Regions from separate parts of the Nitratireductor basaltis genome, predicted to be linked through region 2. Evidence: predicted binding sites of a transcription regulator. Region 2 holds the regulator's gene; the other holds the start of a gene.

Region 1 (4,439 bases), 280 kb from region 2:
TCAGGCCGATCTGACCGGGTCGAGGGTCACCTTGTAGAGCTCGTTGTCGTCGCGATCCATGAGCCGAACCGTCATCTGTTCGGTGGCAGCTTCGATGTCGACAAGGCCGAAGAACTGGAAGCCGTCCGAGGGCGGAAGATTGACGCCCTGCTCTTCGGACGGTGCCTTCACATATTTCAGTTCCGGGCCAAAAGTGTTGTCGAGCTTGTTCGGACCGAAAGTGCCGGCATGCAGCGGACCGGAGACGAATTCCCAGAATGGCTTGAAGTCCTGGAAGGCGGCCTTGTCCGGATTGTAGTAATGCGCTGCCGTGTAGTGAACATCAGCCGTGAACCAGACCGTGTTCTCGATGCCCGCATTCTTGATGTAGCGCAGAAGATCGGCGATCTCGAATTCGCGGCCTTTCGGGCCTGTATCGTCGCCATTGGCAATGGCTTCGATCCTGTCGCCATCGGGCACGACGAGGCCAATCGGCATGTCGGAGGCGATGACCTTCCAGGTGGCGCGGGAATTGGCGAGTTCACGCTTGAGCCAGCGGATCTGCTCGTCACCCAGGAAGCGCGTTTCCTCGCTCTGCTCTTCCTGCATGCTGTCGGAATTGCCTGCACGATAGGAGCGCATGTCGAGGAAGAAGATGTCGAGCGTGGGCCCATAGGCGATCTTGCGATAGACGCGGCCGGGCTCTGCCGGCGTGAAGCGGATCGGCGTCATCTCGTGGAAGGCACGCGCCGCACGCGCCTGCAGGAGCGCGACATTCTTTTCCGTGTAGCGATCGTCTTCGGAAAGATCCTTGGCAGCCGACCAGTTGTTGACGACCTCATGATCGTCCCACTGGAAGAAGGTCGGGCAGACGGCATTCATCGCGCGCACATGCTCGTCCATCATGTTGTATTTCCACTGCGCGCGGAACTCGCCCAGCGTTTCGGCAACCTTGCGCTTCTCATCGATCAGGACCGTGTTCTTCCACACGCTGTTGTCCTTGAGCGTGACTTCATCCTGCATCGGACCATCGGCATAGATCGTGTCGCCGGAATGGATGAAGAAGTCGGGGCGGTGACCGGCCATGGTGCCGTAGGTCTTCATGCCGGTCTCGTCGATGCCCCAACCCTGACCGGCCGTATCACCCGACCAGGCAAAACGGATGTCGCGGCGTGCCGAAGGTGCGGTCTTGAACTGACCGACGTTCCACTCGGAAGCGGCGTTCGTGTCGGTGAGGTCCACGGCACGCATCCGGTAGAAGATGTCCTGATCCGGCGTGAGATCGGTCAGGAGACGCTTCACGGCGAAATCGCTTTCCGGCAGGGCGTCGAGCGTGGGCAGGCGGCGTGCATTGGAAAAGCTTTCGGTGGTCGCGACCTCGAACTCGACACGGGCGGGACGATCCGTGCGCGTCCAGATCATGCCGGTGGTCATGTCCACGTCACCCGACTGGACGCCATGGGTGAATGCGGGGCGCGAGGCGGCACGGGAAATGGAAGGAAGAGCAAGGCTGGAGGTCGCAACAAGTGCGGCGGCACTGCTTTGCGCCAGGAACTGGCGGCGGGTACGCACTGCGTAATGTTTCATGACAGTCTCCCTCGGTTGAATGAGCAAGCGCGCACTCTGGGGGCAGACTGTTTCAGGAAGTTGATGCTGCCATGACAGCTATCTGACAAGCGTATGTCGCCCGCACCGGTGTGGCGCGGGCGACAGGTCCCGGTTTGTTATGGTGCGACGGTCGCGTCTTTCTTCGGGCGGAGGAAACGGCCCACCAGAAGCGGCGCGATGAAGCCGAGAATGGCCAGGCACCAGATGCCGATTGCCATGGGCGAGCCCCACAGGATGGAATAATCGCCATCCGAGATGGTCAGCGCGCGGCGCATGTTCTTTTCCATCTCGTTGCCAAGCAGGATGCCGAGGATGACCGGCACCAGCGGCACGTCGAGCTTGCGCAGGAGATAGCCGGCGACACCGAAGATGATCATCACCATCAGGTCGAAGGTTGAACCCGACAGGCCGTAAATGCCCACGAAGGAGATCATCGCCACGGCCGGCATCAGATATTTCGTCGGCACCTGCAGCACGCGCACGAACAGGCCCACCATCGGCACATTGAGCAGAAGCAGCATGATGTTGCCGATGAAGAGGGCTGCGATCAGGCCCCAGACCACATCCGGCTGCTGCGTGAAGAGCAGCGGACCCGGCGTTATGTTGAGCGCCATGAGCATGGCCAGAAGCACCGCCGTCGTGCCCGAGCCCGGAACACCAAGTGCAAGCATCGGCACCAGCGCTCCGCCGGCAGCAGCATTGTTGCCGGCTTCCGGAGCTGCAACACCGCGTGGATCACCCGTGCCGAACGTGCCCTCCTTGTCGGCGATGCGTTTCTCGATCGTGTAGGACACGAAGGATCCAAGCGAAGCCCCCGCGCCGGGCAGGACACCGGCGATGAAGCCCACCACGGTCGAGCGCGCCATGGTGCCGCTCGTCTTTTTCAGCATGGAAAGCGGAGCGGTGATGCGGTTGAGCTTCGTGTCCGATGCTTTCGGCGCCGTTCCATTGGCATGTTCGAGGAACAGAAAGACCTCGGAGATGGCAAAGAGACCGACAATCGCGATCAGGAAGTGGATGCCTTCATAGAGATGGATCTCACCGAATGTCAGGCGCGGCACGCCGGTCTGGTGGTCCACGCCGATCATCGCAACACCCAGACCAAGTGCTGCCGCCATGACCGCCTTCGCCTGATTGCGGGCGGCAATACCGCCAAGCGTGGCGAAGGCGAGCGTGAAGAGCGCGAAATATTCGGCCGGACCGAACAGCAGAGCCACCTTGACCAGCTGTGGTGCGAGGAAGACCAGACCCCAGGTGGCAAAGAAGGCGCCGACAAATGACGCGATGCCCGAAAGGGCGAGCGCCTCGCCGGCCTTGCCCTGCTTGGTCATGGGATAGCCGTCGAGTGTGGTCATCAGCGCCGGTTCGTCACCGGGGATGTTGAGCAGGATCGACGATATGCGTCCGCCATACATCGCGCCGTAATAGACGGAGGTCAGCAGGATGAGTGCCGGCGTTGCCGGCAGGCCCAGCGTGAAGGCGAGCGGAATGAGAATGGCCACGCCATTGGATGGCCCAAGGCCCGGCAGCGCGCCGATGATCGTGCCAAGAAAGCAGCCGACCAGCGCAAGCCCGAGATTCTGCCAGGTAAGTGCGACGGCGAAACCGTCTGCCAGACTGGAAAAGACGTCCATTGTTCAGGTCTCCTCAAAAGCCCATGGGGCCGAGCGCGAGGGAAAGGCCGAGGATCATGCGGAAGATGACGAAGATGCTGACCGCGATCACGACGCCCGCAATGCTGGCTGCCACCGGGCTGGCACCCAGACGCCAGCTCAGAATGCCTGCTGCGAAGGTGGTGGAGATCGTGAAGCCGACATGCGGCAGGGCATAGGTGTAGAGAACCAGCACCAGAACGGCCAGCACGATCTCGCCTACCCGACCGAAGGCTGGCCAGAGCGGCTCCGGATCAGGCCGGAAGAGCACGTAAAGGGAGCCAAGGGCGAGTGCTACACCGATCACGATCGGGAAGACTTTCGGGCCCATCGGGTCCGAGATGAAGCCGACGCGGATCTGCGTGGCGAACAGGATGTAGAGCAGCGCAAGGACGAGGCACGTCCCGCCAAGAACGCGATCGCTCATGGTTTACCTCCCCGGGTGGTATGAGTGCAGGCCGCGGCTTTCACGCGCGCGACCTGCAAGCCTTTGGTTGACGGCTTACTGAAGGATGCCGATCTCGCGGCTGAGCTCTTCGGTGTCCGCGATCTGCTTGGCGACGAAGGCTTCGAATTCATCACCGAACTTGGCGAGCGGCATCAGGCCATTGTTCTTCATGACCTCTTTCCACTCGTCGCTTTCATAGGTCGTCTTGATGGTGTTGACCCAGAAGTCATAGGCCTCGTCGCTCATCTCGCCGGGAGCGTAGAAGCCGCGCCAGTTCGCGCCCGTGGCGTTGATGCCCTGCTCGACGGCGGTCGGGAAATCCTTGAATTCGTCGCCCGGCAGACGCTCGTCGGCCAGGACTGCAAGAACCTTCAGATCACCGGAATCGACAAAGCCCTTCGTCTCGGAGATGTCCCCGGAGAATGCCTGGACATGGCCGCCCAGAAGCTGGGTCACGGCCTCGCCGCCGCCCTCGAAGGCGACATATTTGACGGAGCGGACATCATCAATGCCGGACTCTTTTGCTGCGATGAGAACCTTCAGATGGTCCCAGCCACCCACGGCAGAACCGCCGGCAAACGAGACCGACTTCGGGTCGTTCTTCACCTTCTCGAACAGTTCCGGCAGCGTGTTGATGTCGGAGTCCTTGGCAACGGCGATCACGCCATAATCTGCACCGATGGAACCCACCCAGCGCACCTGGTCCTTGCTGGCACCCGGAAACGCCCCCTGGGCAAGACGCGTGCTGGTGG
Region 2 (4,439 bases):
CGGCGACCTCAAGCGCCACGTGATCGCAGACCAGGAAGTCTCCGCCTTCGGCAATGAGCTGCTCGCCCAGCGCTTCGTCGAGCGCAATGTCTTCATGACCACAGAACTCTGGGGCCTGGAATCAACCGCGCCCTACGGCCACCGAAACGATATGACCACCATGGACGAAGCCATCCGCGCCCATGGCGGCGCGGCCCGCGCATCGCGTGACGCCTATATCGCAGCCGAAGAAGCAGACCGCAGCGCATTGATCGCTTTCCTGCGCACGCTGGTGATTGGGGAGGCAGAGTGATGTTGAAGCGCTGGCGTATCGACACCCCCCTCTGTCCTGCCGGACATCTCCCCCACAAGGGGGGAGAATGGCTGTCATCTGGAACCGCACAAACATCGCCGAATGCGTCGGCCAAGGCGAAACGACTGATCTCCCCCCTCGTGGGGGAGATGCCTGGCAAGGCAGAGGGGGGTGAACATCGCCACCATGCATTGAGCCTGGTGATCCTCGCAGCCACCCTCCTCCTCACCCACCCAACCATCGCTGCGCCCCTCGCCGACATCCCCGTGATGCACGAGGAAGCCCAATCCGCTGGCCTCACCCACGCCTATCGCGGTCCGTGGGAATATTTCGTGGGCGGCGGAGCCGCTTCATTCGACTGCAATGGCGATCGCATGCCCGATCTGTTCATCGCAGGCGGGCGTGATGATGCTGCACTCTTCGTCAGTGAAAGCACCAGAGGCAGCGCGCTGAAATTTTCCCGTCGCGACCATGGTCTTGGCCGCGATGGCACGCGTGTGCTGGGCGCCTACCCGCTCGACATCGACAATGACGGCCACAAGGATCTCGTGCTCCTGCGCCTTGGCGAAAACATCATCCTGAAGGGCGGACCAAACTGCAGTTTCGAGAGGGCCAATGACGCCTTCGCTTTCGACGGCGGGCGCGCCTGGACAACCGCATTCTCGGCCATGTGGGAGCCGGACGCCCGCTTCCCCACGCTTGCCTTCGGAAACTATGTCGACCGCTCCGCCCCCGGCTCTCCCTGGGGCACCTGCCACGACAACGCGCTCTACCGGCCGGAGCAAGGCACCAACGGCCCGCTCTACGAGGATCGCCGCGCACTCACCCCAGGCTACTGCGCCTTGTCCATGCTGTTTACGGATTGGAACCGCTCCGGCACGCCGGACCTGCGCATCACCAATGACCGCCACTATTATCGCGGCGGCGAGGAGCAACTCTGGCATGTGGAGCCGGGCCGAAGCCCGCGGCTCTACTCCCGCTCCGAAGGCTGGCGACACCTGACCATCTGGGGCATGGGCATCGCCGAAGCCGATATCGACGCCGACGGCTATCCCGAATACGCGCTCACCTCCATGGGCGACACCAAGCTGCAGAAGCTCGATGAAGAGGCCGAGGAAGACCGTCCGATCTACAGAGACATAGCCTTTGACCGCGGCGCAACCGCCCATCGCCCCTATCAGGGCGACGACCTGAAACCCTCCACCGGCTGGCATGCCGAGTTCGCCGACTTCAACAATGACAGCCTCGCCGACCTTTTCATCGCCAAGGGCAATGTTGAAGCCATGCCGGATTTTGCGGCTACCGATCCCGACAATCTGCTGATCGGCCAGTGGGACGGTTCCTTCGAGGAAGCCGGCGGCACAAGCGGCATCGGCCTGCCGACCAAGGGCCGCGGTGCGGTTGTCACGGATTTCAACGCCGACGGTCTGCTGGACCTCTTGGTGGTCAACCGCGAGCAGAATGTCTCGCTCTTCCGCAACAAGGGCATGAAGCAGGGCGATCGCGCAATTGCGGGCGGCAATTTCGTCGCCGTCGAACTCGCCCAGAAGGGGGCAAACCGCAACGCGGTCGGCGCGCTCATCTCGATCAAGATCGGCACCAGAACCGTCAACCGCACCATCCAGCTCGGCGGCGGGCACGCCTCCGGCCATGCAGGCTTCATCCACGCAGGCCTCGGCACCTCCGAACGCGCTGAAATCCGCGTAAAATGGCCCGACGGAGAATGGAGCCACCCCTACCGCGTCTTCGCCAACAATTTCGTCAGGATCGAGCGCGGGGAAGCGGAAGCAAGGTATTGGTATCCGGTGGAGTGAGGAGAATTGCGCTTTAGCGACATTCTACTGACACCAATCTGGCGAATACTAATATTCACACTATTCGTGGTGCTCGCAGGAGTATTTACTTCCCGAAAGGAAGTGACTTGCGAAGGGAGCCTTTGGCTCCCTTTCGTTTGTATGGCTAAACAGCCCCTCAAGCTTCCCTGATCGCATAGCCCGCGCCGCGGATTGTCCGTATCACATCCGGCATCTTGCCGTGGTTCACGGCCTTGCGCAGGCGTCCGACATGGACGTCGACGGTGCGTTCGTCGATATAGATGGTCTCGCCCCAGACATTGTCGAGAAGCTGGGCGCGGGAGAAGACGCGACCGGGATGCTGCATCATGAATTCCAGCAGGCGGAACTCGGTTGGCCCCAGGCGGATCTCGTTCTTGCGGCGATAGACACGATGGGATTCGCGGTCGAGCGTGATGTCTCCGACACTTAGGACCGTCGAAAGCACTTCCGGCTTCGCACGGCGCAGAAGCGCGCGCACGCGGGCGACGAATTCGGGCGTCGAAAAAGGTTTGACGAGATAGTCGTCGGCACCTGTTGAAAGCCCCCTCACCCGGTCGCTTTCCTCGCCGCGCGCAGTGAGCATGATGATCGGCAGGCGCTCGGTCTCGGGCCGCATGCGCAGGCGGCGGCAGAGCTCTATGCCGGAGATGGCAGGCACCATCCAGTCGAGTACGAGCAGGTCAGGCACATTCTCCTGAAGCCGCATTTCGGCCTCGTCACCACGCGTGACGACTTCGACCTGATAGCCCTCCGCTTCCAGATTATAGCGCAGGAGGACGCATAGCGGTTCGTCGTCCTCGACCACCATCACTTTCGGCGCAATCATTGGCTGACACCCTTTATTCGGCGCTGACCGTCATCTGCGTCTCGTCCAGCTTTGGCCGCTGGACGGGCAGTTGCTCGCCGGTCATCACGTAATAGGCATTCTCGGCGATATTGGTGACATGATCACCGATACGCTCAAGATTCTTGGCGCAGAAGAGAAGATGCGTGCATGCCGTGATGTTGCGCGGATCTTCCATCATGTAGGTGAGAAGTTCGCGAAACACCGAAGTGTACTGGATGTCGATCTTCTCGTCCTCGTCGCGCAGGGAGGTAAGCCCCTCACTCTGGCGCGCGACATATTGGTCGATGACCGATTTCACCTGCACGATGACAAGCTGCGCCATCGCATCGATGGAATGGGCAAGGCTGCGCGGGGTGGCGCTGTCGCCAACGGCACCGACGCGCTTTGCAACATTCTTCGCCAGATCGCCGATACGCTCGAGATCGCCTGCCATGCGTATGGCACCAACCACGGCGCGCAGATCCTGCGCCATGGGCTGGCGCTTGGCGATGAGCGTGATGGCGCGCTCGTCGAGCTCGCGCTGCTTGGCATCCATGATCGCATCATCGGAGATGACACGCTGCGCCAGACCGTTGTCGGAGCTTATGAGTGCCTTCGTCGCCGACTGGGTCATGGCCCCGGCAAGGTCGCCCATCTCGCAGAGAAGCTGGTCGATCCGGTTCAGTTCCTCGTCAAAGGAGGTGACTGTATGTTCGCCCATGTGACTGTTCCTCGTAACCGCTGAAACCACGGATAAAATCAGCCGAAGCGGCCGGTGATGTAGTCCTGGGTGCGCTTGTCTTCGGGGTTGGTGAACATCTTGTCCGTCGGCCCCTCCTCGACAAGATTGCCGAGATGGAACATCGCCGTGCGCTGCGACACGCGGGCCGCCTGCTGCATGGAGTGTGTGACGATCACGATCGTGTAGTTCTCGCGCAACTCGTCGATCAGTTCTTCCACCTTTGCGGTCGCGATCGGGTCGAGTGCCGAGCATGGCTCGTCCATGAGGATGACTTCCGGCGAAACCGCAATGGCGCGCGCAATGCAAAGGCGCTGCTGCTGACCGCCGGAAAGCCCGGTTCCCGGTTCATGCAGACGGTCCTTTACCTCGTTGAAGAGGCCTGCCTTCTGCAGGCTCGTTTCCACAATGCCGTCCAGCTCGCTTTTGGAGTTGGAGAGCCCGTGGATGCGCGGACCATAGGCGATGTTCTCATAGATCGACTTCGGGAACGGGTTGGGCTTCTGGAACACCATGCCAACGCGTGCGCGCAGTTCCACCACGTCGATCGCCGGATCGTAGATGTCCTCGCCATCAAGCGTGATGTCCCCACGCACGCGACAGATATCGATCGTGTCATTCATGCGGTTGAGGCAGCGCAGGAAGGTGGACTTGCCGCAGCCGGACGGACCGATCAGCGCCGTCACCTGGTTCTGGCGAACATCCAGATTGACGTCGAAGAGAGCCTGCTTCTCGCCGTAGAAGACG

The links. The regulator PhoB, encoded in region 2, activates phosphate uptake and scavenging genes when phosphate is short. The targets are predictions, from matches to a motif close to TGTCATNNANCTGTCAT.
Region 1: the regulator PhoB is predicted to act here: its motif matches at 1,638-1,654, upstream of EL18_RS13945 (alkaline phosphatase D family protein).

What each region holds. Positions count from the first base shown of each region.
Region 1 is NZ_JMQM01000002.1:319,962-324,400, reverse strand. Features, by position in the region: gene EL18_RS13945 (alkaline phosphatase D family protein) at 1-1,566, opposite strand; gene EL18_RS13940 (tripartite tricarboxylate transporter permease) at 1,704-3,221, opposite strand; gene EL18_RS13935 (tripartite tricarboxylate transporter TctB family protein) at 3,235-3,666, opposite strand; gene EL18_RS13930 (Bug family tripartite tricarboxylate transporter substrate binding protein) at 3,742-4,439, opposite strand, start outside.
Region 2 is NZ_JMQM01000002.1:601,320-605,758, reverse strand. Features, by position in the region: gene EL18_RS15290 (di-heme oxidoredictase family protein) at 1-292, shown strand, start outside; gene EL18_RS15285 (FG-GAP repeat domain-containing protein) at 292-2,106, shown strand; gene phoB (phosphate regulon transcriptional regulator PhoB) at 2,264-2,950, opposite strand; gene phoU (phosphate signaling complex protein PhoU) at 2,967-3,674, opposite strand; gene pstB (phosphate ABC transporter ATP-binding protein PstB) at 3,713-4,439, opposite strand, start outside.